Regions from separate parts of the Streptomyces sp. NPDC048523 genome, predicted to be linked through region 1. Evidence: riboswitches for the same ligand, from Rfam matches in the RefSeq annotation. Region 1 holds a riboswitch; the other holds the start of a gene.
The links. Region 1 has a riboswitch for cobalamin ahead of ACGFWE_RS27350 (HoxN/HupN/NixA family nickel/cobalt transporter). Riboswitches for the same ligand answer to the same signal wherever they lie in the genome.
Positions count from the first base shown of each region.

Region 1 (5,404 bases):
TGTGGGCGGCCCTTCGGCGTGCCCGGGACTCGTCCACGGACCCGCCATGGCCCAATAAATCGAACACATGATTGAATCCGGGCATGCGATCGTTCCCCGACGACCTCGCCCGGGCACAGCGGGACTGGAGTGTCACCTACCGGCAGCTCGCCGAGCGCCCCGGGCGCACGGAGCTGCGCCGACGCCTGTACCGGCTGTCGGCCCAGGTGTTCTTCCATCCCCACTGGCAGCGAGGCCGCCCACGCCCGGCCGAGTGGCGGGAACTGCGCGATCTGGGGCGCTCGTCCGTCGCGGACATCGGCGAACAGCTCGACCGATGACGGATCGACATGCGGGACCGTACGTCCCGGACGATCCTGAAGACATGTCCGGACCGATCCGCGTGATCGTGCACCCCCCGTCCCCCACCGGCGGCCGCCGCGTCCGCGTGGACGGCGAGATCCTCGGCCTGGCCCACAACCTGACCGACGTCGCCGAGTTCCTCCGCAGGGCGGGCCTGGAGATCGACGCGGCGGAGGTGGCGCAGTCGTCGTGGATCGAGTGGAAGGGGGGCGGGCCGGAGTGGTGGGGGGTGGAGGGGTGAGTGACCGCGTGTTACCGATGTACGGCCCGGACGGCGGTGACGCAGGCCGACTCAGTCGATGAGTTCATGGATCGCCGCCAGGAGGTTGAACACCGCCGGCAGGAGGAAGACGCAGCCGAAGGCGATCCACGCCCACCCTGCTCTGCGGTGCCCGCGGCTCGGGGGTGGTGCCGGGATGAGCCGGTCGCCGGCCCTCATCGTCTCGCTCGGTGCGAGCACGTTGCGCCCCGTGCTGCGCTGCCGTCGCCCCAGCCATATGAAGACGATCGCGGCCATGGCCGTGAAGGCCGCCAGTTGGAGATGCTCACCCGGTGTGTCGGCACCGGCAAGCGTCACGGCCACGTACGACAAGGTCCCCCCCAAAGGATCACGGTGCATGGATCACCTCACGACGGCACCACTGTGTCAAGCGAGTTGGGCACCGCTCACGCCTCCTGGACCTAGAGCTGGTCCCGCCACCACGGCACGCCGAGGTTGTCGACCTGGATGACCTTCGCCCGTCTCAGAATCTCGTCGTCGAGGGGGGTCAGGAGAGCGCGCAACTCTCGTGCGCTCTGCTTGGGCAGGGCGTGCAGAACGGCTTCGAGGTGATCCCTGAAGTACCCCACGTCACAACAGCCGGGGATGCCGCATCGTTGCGCTGTCGTCGGGTCCGCGATCAGTCTGAGCGGTCCGTGGGCAAGAGCCTTCCAGCGCCGGAACGCTTCAACCGTGTCCTCGAGAAAGGAGCGGGATCGCTCCAGGCGGCGCAGATCGGCCATGCAGCGCGCGGAGAGGCCGTCGAGGGCCGGGTACCGTCGTGGCCTCACGCGACGGATCGGCAGTTCAGCCCGCAGGGCTGAGGGGCGCCTACGCGGCACGGCCCTTTCGGTTGTCGGTCATAGGGGCACGGTACACAGGCACACTGACGGATGTCCTGGTCTTTCAGTGCCGCTGAACTGCCCCTCAGCAGTCCGGAGTTGTCCGACGCCCCCTCACGACACCTGTTGCAACAGCCCCCGTACCGCCTCGTCCACCACCCGGTACCGCACCACCCGTCCCTCCTTCTCGCCCGCCACGACCCCGGCCGCCCGCAGCAGCCGTAGCGCCTGGGACACGGCCGGGTCGTTCATGCCGGTCGCGATCGCGAGGTCGGAGACGGCCAGGGGGCCGGTCCGGTACAGGGCGAGCAGCAGGGCGAGACGGTTGGGGTCGGCCAGGAGGGCGAAGCGGTCGGACCAGGTGCGGACGTGTCCCGGGTCGCCGATCGCGGCGATGGCGTCGCACACCCGGTGTCCGTCGATGGTGCGGCGGTCGGCTCGGTCGGCCGGGACGAGGTGCATGGCGCACATCCTCGCAGGCGGCTCTGTGTGATCTTCCATACCTGCGCAGGTGTGCAGCTATGCAGGAACCCCCGCTCCCCCCTACGGTGGGCGGGCCGTGGTGCTCGGGAAGCCGGTGACGACCCCTCAAAGGTCCATTCCGGTGCGGCCCTCGCCACTGTGATCGGGGAGTTTCCCTCCCACGTCCCTCACGGGACAGCCACTGGCCGTCACCATCAGGCCGGGAAGGCGGGCAGGGAAACGCACGACCCGTAAGCCAGGAGACCGGCCACGGCAGCTCACGCGTTCATCCACGAGGTGCTGGAGTGACCACCGTATGACTGATCCTGCGCTGCCCGAGACCGCCCTGCACGAGACCGCCGCCGCCCCCGCCTCCTTCCGCTGGCGGCGCGAGGACACCGTCAAGACGGTCGGTCTGATGGCCGCGATAGCCGCCCTGCACGTCGTCGCCTTCGGCATCCTCTTCCTCCTGGTCGTCCCCGAGCACTACGAGGTGGGCGACAAGGCCTTCGGCATCGGACTCGGAATCACCGCCTACACCCTCGGCATGCGGCACGCCTTCGACGCCGACCACATCGCCGCGATCGACAACACCACGCGCAAGCTGATGGCGGACGGCAAGCGGCCGGTGTCCGGGGGGTTCTGGTTCGCGCTCGGGCACTCCAGTGTCGTGGTCCTGCTCGCCGCGCTGATCGCCGGCGGCACCCAGCTCGCCGGCAAGGTCATGAACGAGGGGTCAAGTACCCACCAGGTGCTCGGATTTCTGGGTACGACGGTCTCCGGGTCGTTCCTCTATCTCATCGCCGCCCTCAACCTGGTCGCCCTGCTGGGCATCCTGAAGGTCTTCCGGGCGATGCGGGCGGGGACGTACGACGAGAAGGAGCTGGAGCAGCATCTCGACTCGCGCGGCTTCATGAACCGGATCCTCGGCCGGCTCACCAAGTCCATCACCCGGCCGGGGCAGATGTTCCCGCTGGGCTTCCTGTTCGGGCTCGGCTTCGACACGGCCACGGAAGTGACCCTGATGGTGATGGCCGGGTCGGGCGCGGCCGCGGGTCTGCCCTGGTACGCCATCCTCTGCCTGCCGCTGCTCTTCGCCGCCGGCATGAGCCTGTTCGACACCCTCGACGGCACGTTCATGAACTTCGCCTACCAGTGGGCGTTCTCCAACCCCGTCCGCAAGGTCTTCTACAACCTCGCCATCACCGGGCTGTCCATCGCGGTCGCCTTCTTCATCGGCACGATCGAGCTCGTCGGCGTCCTGCACGACAAGCTCGACCTCACCGACGACCTCACCACCTGGATCGCCGACATCGACCTCGACAACGTCGGCTACATCATCGTCGGCCTGTTCGTGGTGGTGTGGGCGGCGGCGATCGCCTACTGGCGGCTCGCGAAGGTGGAGCAGCGGTGGAGCGTCAGCAGTTCCTGAGAGAGCGGACGGGGCTCGGTGGCTAGGCCCCCTCCACCGCCGTCAGCCACAGCTTCACGTACCGCTCCACGTCGACGCCCAACGCCACATCCACGAGGGTCACTTCACGCTCGCCCTCGTGGATCTCGGACTCACCGGGACGGCGGCGGCGGTCGACGACGGTCTGGCCGCGCGTCGGGCCGGGGGCGAGGCTCACCTCCACCGGCAGCAGCTCGGTGGTCAGCCCCTCCGGGTCGACGACCGCGCACACCGCGCCCGCGTCGCCGAGGCCACCGGTGGGGGTGGGGTCACCGGAGGTGGCCGGGTCGCGGTGGGCGAGGAGGTCCCCGGCCATGCGCAGGCTGGGCTCCGAACTCGCCCGCAGCCGCTGGACGTCTGCGGCGGGGACGATGACCCGCTCGAACACGTCCAGGCCGTACATGGTGATCGGCACCCCTGCGGTGAGCAGCACGGCGGCCGCCTCGGGGTCGTGCCAGACGTTGAACTCCGCGACGGGGGTGGCGTTGCCGGTCGCGACCGCGCCGCCCATGAACACGATCCGCTCGATGTTCCGCACCACGTCGGGGTGGGTGCGGAGCAGCAGGGCGATGTTGGTGAGCGGCGCTGTGGGGATGAGGGTGACCGGCGTCGGGGAGGCGAGGATCTCCCGCCTGAGCAGGGTCACCGCGTCCACGTCCACCGCGACCCGGGTCGGCGCCGGCAGCCCCAGGTCGCCCATGCCGTCGAGGCCGTGCACGTGGTGCGCGGCGCGCACGGGCTCGATCAGCGGCCGCGCGGCACCCCGCGCGACGGGGATGTCCCCGGCTCCGGCCTGCTCAAGAACGGTCAGCGTGTTGCGCACGACACCGTCGACGTCGGTGTTCCCGGCCACACAGGTGACCGCACGCAGGTCGATGCCCGGGTGCCGTACGGCGAACAGCAGGGCCAGGGCGTCGTCGACACCGGTGTCGCAGTCGATGATCACCGGAATGGGCTGACCGGTCACGGCGGAGGTCCTTTCGTCACTGGCGTACGGGACCGACCTTACGCAGCCGCCCAGAGTTCGGCCCCGCGATCACCGCTGCGGGCAGCGATCCGTTCCAGCAGCTCGCCGACCGGCACGACTCCCGGCCTACGCCCGTCCCGCAGCCGTACGGCCGCACAGTCGGCGTCGGCCTCCCGCTCCCCGATCACCGCCTGGTACGGCACGAGGCGCGCGGCGCGGACGCGGGCGCCGAGGGTGCCGTGACCGGGACCGGAGAGTTCGGCCCGGATGCCGCGCGCTTCGGCCCGCCGTACTAGCTCATGGGCCCGTTCCTCCTGTGCCTCCGCGACCGGCAGGACCACCAGCTGCACGGGGGCGAGCCACACCGGGAAGGCGCCGCCGTGTGCCTCGATGAGATGGGCGACCGCCCGCTCCACGCTGCCGATGATGCTGCGGTGGACCATCACCGGGCGGTGTTTGCCGCCGTCGGGGCCGATGTAGTGGAGGTCGAAGCGTTCGGGCTGGTGGAAGTCGATCTGGACGGTGGAGAGGGTGGACTCGCGGCCGGCGGGGTCGGTGATCTGCACGTCGATCTTGGGGCCGTAGAAGGCGGCCTCGCCCTCGACGGACTCGTGGTCGACGCCGTCGAGGACCTCTTCGAGGAGGGCGGTGGCGCGGCGCCAGAGTTCCGGGTCGGGGACGTACTTGCCGGAGTCTCCCGGGAGCGACAGTCGGTACCTGGACGCTCGGATGCCGAGGTCGTCGTAGGCGCGTCGGATGAGGTCGAGGGCGGCGCGGGCCTCGGCCACGGCCTGTTCCGGGGTGCAGAAGATGTGGGCGTCGTTGAGCTGGATGGAGCGGACGCGGGTGAGGCCGCCGAGGACGCCGGACAGTTCCGAGCGGTACATGCCGCCCAACTCGGCGATGCGAAGGGGCAGTTCACGGTAACTGTGGGACCGTGACCGATAGATGAGGGCGTGGTGGGGGCAGAGGCTGGGCCGCAGCACGACCTCCTCGCCGCCGAGCCGCATCGGCGGGAACATGTCGTCGCCGTAGTGCGACCAGTGCCCGGAGATCTCGTACAGCTCCCGCTTCCCGAGCAC
Region 1 covers NZ_JBICWQ010000005.1:388,508-393,911, reverse strand. The annotation lists gene ACGFWE_RS27375 (hypothetical protein) at 84-320, shown strand; gene ACGFWE_RS27370 (hypothetical protein) at 365-583, shown strand; gene ACGFWE_RS27365 (hypothetical protein) at 635-925, opposite strand; gene ACGFWE_RS27360 (hypothetical protein) at 1,024-1,392, opposite strand; gene ACGFWE_RS27355 (metalloregulator ArsR/SmtB family transcription factor) at 1,558-1,905, opposite strand; cobalamin riboswitch at 1,987-2,193, shown strand; gene ACGFWE_RS27350 (HoxN/HupN/NixA family nickel/cobalt transporter) at 2,222-3,337, shown strand; gene ACGFWE_RS27345 (nucleoside hydrolase) at 3,360-4,322, opposite strand; gene thrS (threonine--tRNA ligase) at 4,361-5,404, opposite strand, start outside.

Region 2 (5,404 bases), on a different contig from region 1:
CCACGACACCGGGTTCGGCGGCCAGGGCGTCGACGTCCGTGAAGTTGGACATCAGCGGGATCGCGCACACGGCGACCCGCAGCACGTCCTCCCCGAGGGGAGCAGCCGTGTTCGACTCCCGGACCGTCCCCCGCAGGGACACCCGCAGCCCGTCCTCCTCGTCGATCCCGAGGCCGTGCCGGAAGGGCAGCACGCCGTAGGTGTGCCGCCCGGTGAGTCCGTGGAGCATGTCGAGCCCGGGTTCCAGGAGGCTGACATCCCCCCGGAACTTGTTCACGAGGAACCCGGCGACGAGCTTCTGGTCCTCTTCCGAGAGCAGCGCGACGGTCCCGAAGAAGGAGGCGAAGACGCCCCCGCGGTCGATGTCGCCCACGACCAGCACGGGCAGCCCGGCGTTGCGGGCGATCCCCATGTTGACGATGTCGGTCCGCCGCAGGTTGATCTCGGCCGGGCTCCCGGCCCCCTCACAGATCACCGCGTCATACGTGCCCCGCAACTCGGCGAGACAGTCGAGCACGGTCCCGAGGAGCCGCTGCTGCCGCCCGCCGTGATAGCCCCGGGCGCTCAGTTCACCGACCGGCTTCCCGAGCAGCACGACCTGACTGCTCTGCTCGCCACCGGGCTTGAGCAGCACGGGATTCATCAGCGCGGTCGGCTCGATGCGGCAGGCCTGCGCCTGCATGGCCTGGGCCCGCCCGATCTCCGCGCCCTCCCGCGTCACGAACGAGTTGAGGGACATGTTCTGCGCCTTGAACGGCGCGACCTTGACCCCCTGTCGCACCAGCCACCGGCAGATCCCCGCGGTGACGACACTCTTGCCGGCGTCGGAGGTGGTACCGGCGACGAGAAGCCCTCCGCCACTCATGCGCTGCGCCCCTTCACGAAGGCCCGCGCGGCGACACCGACGCCGAGCGCGAGCAGCCCGACGCGCCGCGACAGCCGTGCGGCGCGCTCGATGTCGTACACGGCGACGGCGCGCCCCTTCTGATGGAGCAGCGGCCGGTGTTCGACCCGCCCCGCGTACGAGAGGATCCCCCCGAGCCGGACACCCAGCGCCCCCGCGAACGAGGCTTCGACGGGCCCGGCGTTGGGGCTCGGATGCCTGTGCGCATCCTCCCGCCAGGCCCGCACGGCACCCCGGGGATCGTCTCCGGCCACGGCGGCGAGTACGGCGGTGAGACGCGCCCCCGGCCACCCGGCGAGGTCGTCGAGCCGGGCGGAAGCCCACCCGAAACGCCGGTACCGGGGCGACTTGTGCCCCACCATGGCGTCCAGCGTGTTCACGGCCCGGAACGCGAGCAGCCCCGGCACCCCGCCGACGGCACCCCACACCAGCGCCCCCACGACGGCGTCGGAGGTGTTCTCGGCCACGGACTCCACGACCGCCCGGGCGATCCCGTCGGCGTCGAGGGCCTGCGGATCCCGCCCGCACAGATGGGGCAGCCGCTCCCGGGCCGCCTCGACGTCCCCCGCCTCCAGCGCCCGCCCGACGACCCGGGCCTCCCGTACGAGGGACGTCCCGCCCACGACAGCCCAGGTGGCGGCCCCGGTGAGCACGACGGAGGCGGTGCGGGACGGTCGTACGGCCCGCTCCGCGACGGCGCCGAGCGCCACCGCACCGCCCACGCACACGGCGGTGTGCAGCGCGCCCCACCCCCGGTGGTCCCGCCACAGCACCCGTTCCACGGCCCCGGCGGCCCGCCCGAACGCGGCGACCGGATGCCCGCGACGGGGGTCACCGAGCAGAAGGTCACCGATCAGACCGGCGGCGGCGCCGTACGCGAAAACGCGATCGGCACGCATCGGGTCAGCCGATCGCAGGGTCGTTCACGTACCGGGTACCGCTGGTGGATCGGCAGGCGAGCATCGCGTCATGTCCTCACTCAGGGTGTCCACGCCCTGGTTCGACGAGTCCGGCGGCGAGAGTTCCTGGCTCCCGGGGTTGTCTACCCCGGTGACAGTGGCGGGACCGCGCCGGATTCGCACCGGCTTCCTCTTCTGCCGCCGTAAATGGCTCCGGCAGTCCACCACGGGCCTTCGAGACCCGTCAACTTGTTGTTGACCTGCGGCGGGAGAGTGTGCAGAACCCCACATCGCCGGTCATGAAAGACGGCCGGGCGGGCACGGAACTGGAAGTTCCGTGCCCGCCCGGCCGTCGAGTGGCGGGGGGCCGTCAGGCCACGATCAGGCCACGATCAGAGAGATCCCGTACGCCACCGCCGCCGCGCACGCCGCGAAGCAGGCGTAGGCGCCGGTGACCGCGAGCGTGGCCGAGCCGCCCTGGGCCGTGGCCCGCTCCTGGCGGGACAGGCCCATGATGCCGAGGGTGAACAGGGCCACCAGGCCCACGGTGACGACGAGGCTGACGCCGAAGACGGAGCCGAGTGCTTCCCAGTCGATCTTCATGGTGAGGCTTCCTTAGGAGGGGGGCTCAGACGGCGGCCGGCGGGGCCGGTTCCGTCGCGGCGGCCGGGGCGGGGGCCGGAGCCGGGATCGTGGCGGTGAGGCCCTCGGTCACGGTGCCGGTGGGCGGCGGGGTCACGACGGCGATCGCCGTGGTCACCACGCCGGCCGGCTCGTCGGTGTGGTTGACGTTGGACGCGTCCACGACCTCGCGCCGCGAGATCTTCCAGATCGCCGCGCTGGAGGCGACGAGGAAGACCGCCACGAGCGCCGTACCCCAGTCGCCGAGGTTCGTGACCGACTCGGCCAGGGCGCCCACCAGGGCCGCCGCCGGGAGCGTCAGGCCCCAGGCCACGAACATCCGCGTGGCCGTCGACCAGCGGACGACCCCGCCCTTGCGGCCGAGGCCCGCGCCCATCACCGAACCGGAGACGGAGTGCGTGGTGGAGAGGGAGAACCCGAGGTGGGACGAGGCCAGGATGACGGTGGCCGCGCTGGTCTGTGCGGCGAAGCCCTGCTGCGGCTGAAGGTCGGTCAGGCCCTTGCCCATGGTGCGGATGATGCGCCAGCCGCCGAGGTAGGTGCCGAGCGCGATGGCGAGACCCGCGGAGAGGATGACCCAGGTGGGCGGGTCGGAGTCGGGGGCGACGACGCCGCCGGCGACGAGGGCGAGGGTGATGATGCCCATCGTCTTCTGCGCGTCGTTGGTGCCGTGGGCCAGCGAGACCAGGCCGGCCGAGGCGATCTGTCCGGTGCGGTAGCCCTTCGCGGCGGCCTTGCCGTCGGCCTTCTTGCCCAGCGTGTAGGAGAGCCGGGTGGCCAGCATGGCGGCGACGCCCGCGACGATCGGGGCGGCGACGGCGGGGATGAGGACCTTGGTGACGAGCGCGTCGCCGTGCACCGCGCCCATGCCCGCCGAGGCGATGGTGGCGCCGATCAGACCGCCCATCAGGGCGTGGGAGGAACTGGAGGGCAGACCCACCAGCCAGGTCAGCAGGTTCCAGAGGATCGCGCCGACCAGGGCGGCGAAGATGACCTCGGGACGGATGCCGGTCTCGTCGACGAGACCCTTGGAGATCGTGTTGGCGACCTCCACCGAGAGAAAGGCGCCCACAAGGTTCAGCACGGCGGACATGGCCACCGCGACCTTGGGCTTGAGCGCACCGGTCGAGATGGTGGTGGCCATCGCGTTGGCGGTGTCGTGAAAACCGTTCGTGAAATCGAACGCGAGTGCGGTGACGACCACAATCGCGAGGATCAGCGAGAAGTTTTCCATTTACCCAGGCAATCGTTCGAGGTCATTGGCAGATTGAACGTAGGTAACCTGGATGAACGGAAGGTGAACTGGGGCGGGCCGCACGGTGACCGGAATCTTCTGCTGTCCCCGCGTCGAACCCCGCGGCCCCCGCACGACCCGTACGCCCCACGGCTACGCCCCGGCGGCGAACCTGTTGAGCTGTCGAGCCGACCCGTTGAAGAGATTTTGGTCACCCGGCAGACTGGCCACCCACAGCGCGTGATTGCGGCGAAGGCGCCGCTGTGTAGATCACCGGCCGGCGCCCGGTCAGCCGCTTCGCCTCGCACACGGGTTGTATGCAATGTCCAGCGCCGGCGGCAGGGGCCAGCCGTCCGCGGACCAGGCACCGCCGTTGCGCACGAAGTACGCGGCCTGCGCAGGATGCCGGTAGACGAACCTGGCGCCCTTGACCAAGGCCTGCTGCCAGACCGGCCGGGGCCCGACCGGGCGAACGCCATGCCTCCCGCGCTGAGCATGACCACGGACAGGGCCACGGCGCGGGTTCGGTGCCGGGCAGCCTTGCGATCACGGGACAAAGAGGGGCGCACGCCCGGAAACGCGCCCTCCGGCGCCCCGCCTGGCAGGATCACGGCATGGCTGAGGAACGGCAGAAATCATCGGGCGAGGCGGACGCGTGGGGCGAGTTGGTCGACACGGCCCGCCGGACGGTCACCGACGGACTGGTCGTCGGCACCTCCGGCAACGTCTCGGTACGCGTAGGGGACACGGTCCTGGTCACCCCGTCCGGCGTCCCCTACGACCGCCTCACCCCGGACGACGTGACCGGCGTCGACCTGGAGGGCCGTCAGGTCCTGGGCACCCTGGTCCCCACGAGTGAACTCCCCATGCACCTGGCGGTCTACCGCAGTACCGACGCCCGCGCGATCGTGCACACCCACGCGGTGCACGCCACGGCCGTCTCCACGCTCGTGTCCGAACTCCCCCCGATCCACTACATGACCGGCGCCCTCGGCGGTCCCGTCCGGGTCGCCCCCTACGCCACCTACGGCACCGACGAGTTGGCCGAGAACATGCTCCACGCCCTCGCCGACCGCTCCGCCTGCCTCCTCCAGAACCACGGCACGATCACCTACGGCTCCACCCTCACCCAGGCCTACGACCGCACGGCCCAGCTGGAATGGATGTGCCACCTGTGGCTGACGGCCCGGTCGGTACCGGGCCTGACCCCGAACATCCTGACGGAGCGACAGGTCGAGGAGGCGGGGGAGCGGTTGCGGGGGTATGGGCAGCGGGGTTAGGGGGCGGGTGCGCCTACGGGGGGCGGGTGAGGTTGTCGGGCGGGTGCGGGCCGGTGGGGGCTGGTCGCGCAGTTCCCCGCGCCCCCAGGGGGTTGCAGTCACCTGTGCCAGGACGCCCACCCGGGCCGCCGCAGGCGTTCAGGGGCGCGGGGAACTGCGCAGAACGCCAGCCCCCACCGAACCCACACCCGCACAGGCACCCGCCCACTGGCCCCACCCCGCCTCCCCCGCGACACTGAAGACGTGCGCACTGTCAAAGCGACGGCCGCTGCCGTCACCGCAGCCCTGGCGGCCGGCGCAGCCGGAATCGTCGTCGGGAGGATCGCCAGCGACGCCGGACTGAAGGCGCCCGCGGGCCGCCCGCTGCCCGGCGAACCCCGGCTCACCGTCCACTCCACCGCAGCCGGCCGCATCGCCCTCACCCGCGACCTCGCCGCCCTCCGCC
Region 2 covers NZ_JBICWQ010000010.1:171,493-176,896, forward strand. The annotation lists gene ACGFWE_RS37430 (cobyric acid synthase) at 1-865, opposite strand, end outside; gene ACGFWE_RS37435 (cobalamin biosynthesis protein) at 862-1,803, opposite strand; cobalamin riboswitch at 1,901-2,044, opposite strand; gene ACGFWE_RS37440 (hypothetical protein) at 2,185-2,406, opposite strand; gene ACGFWE_RS37445 (anion permease) at 2,432-3,679, opposite strand; gene ACGFWE_RS37450 (class II aldolase/adducin family protein) at 4,294-4,959, shown strand; gene ACGFWE_RS37455 (alpha/beta hydrolase) at 5,203-5,404, shown strand, end outside.
Region 2: another riboswitch for cobalamin. It lies ahead of ACGFWE_RS37435 (cobalamin biosynthesis protein); the one in region 1 lies ahead of ACGFWE_RS27350 (HoxN/HupN/NixA family nickel/cobalt transporter).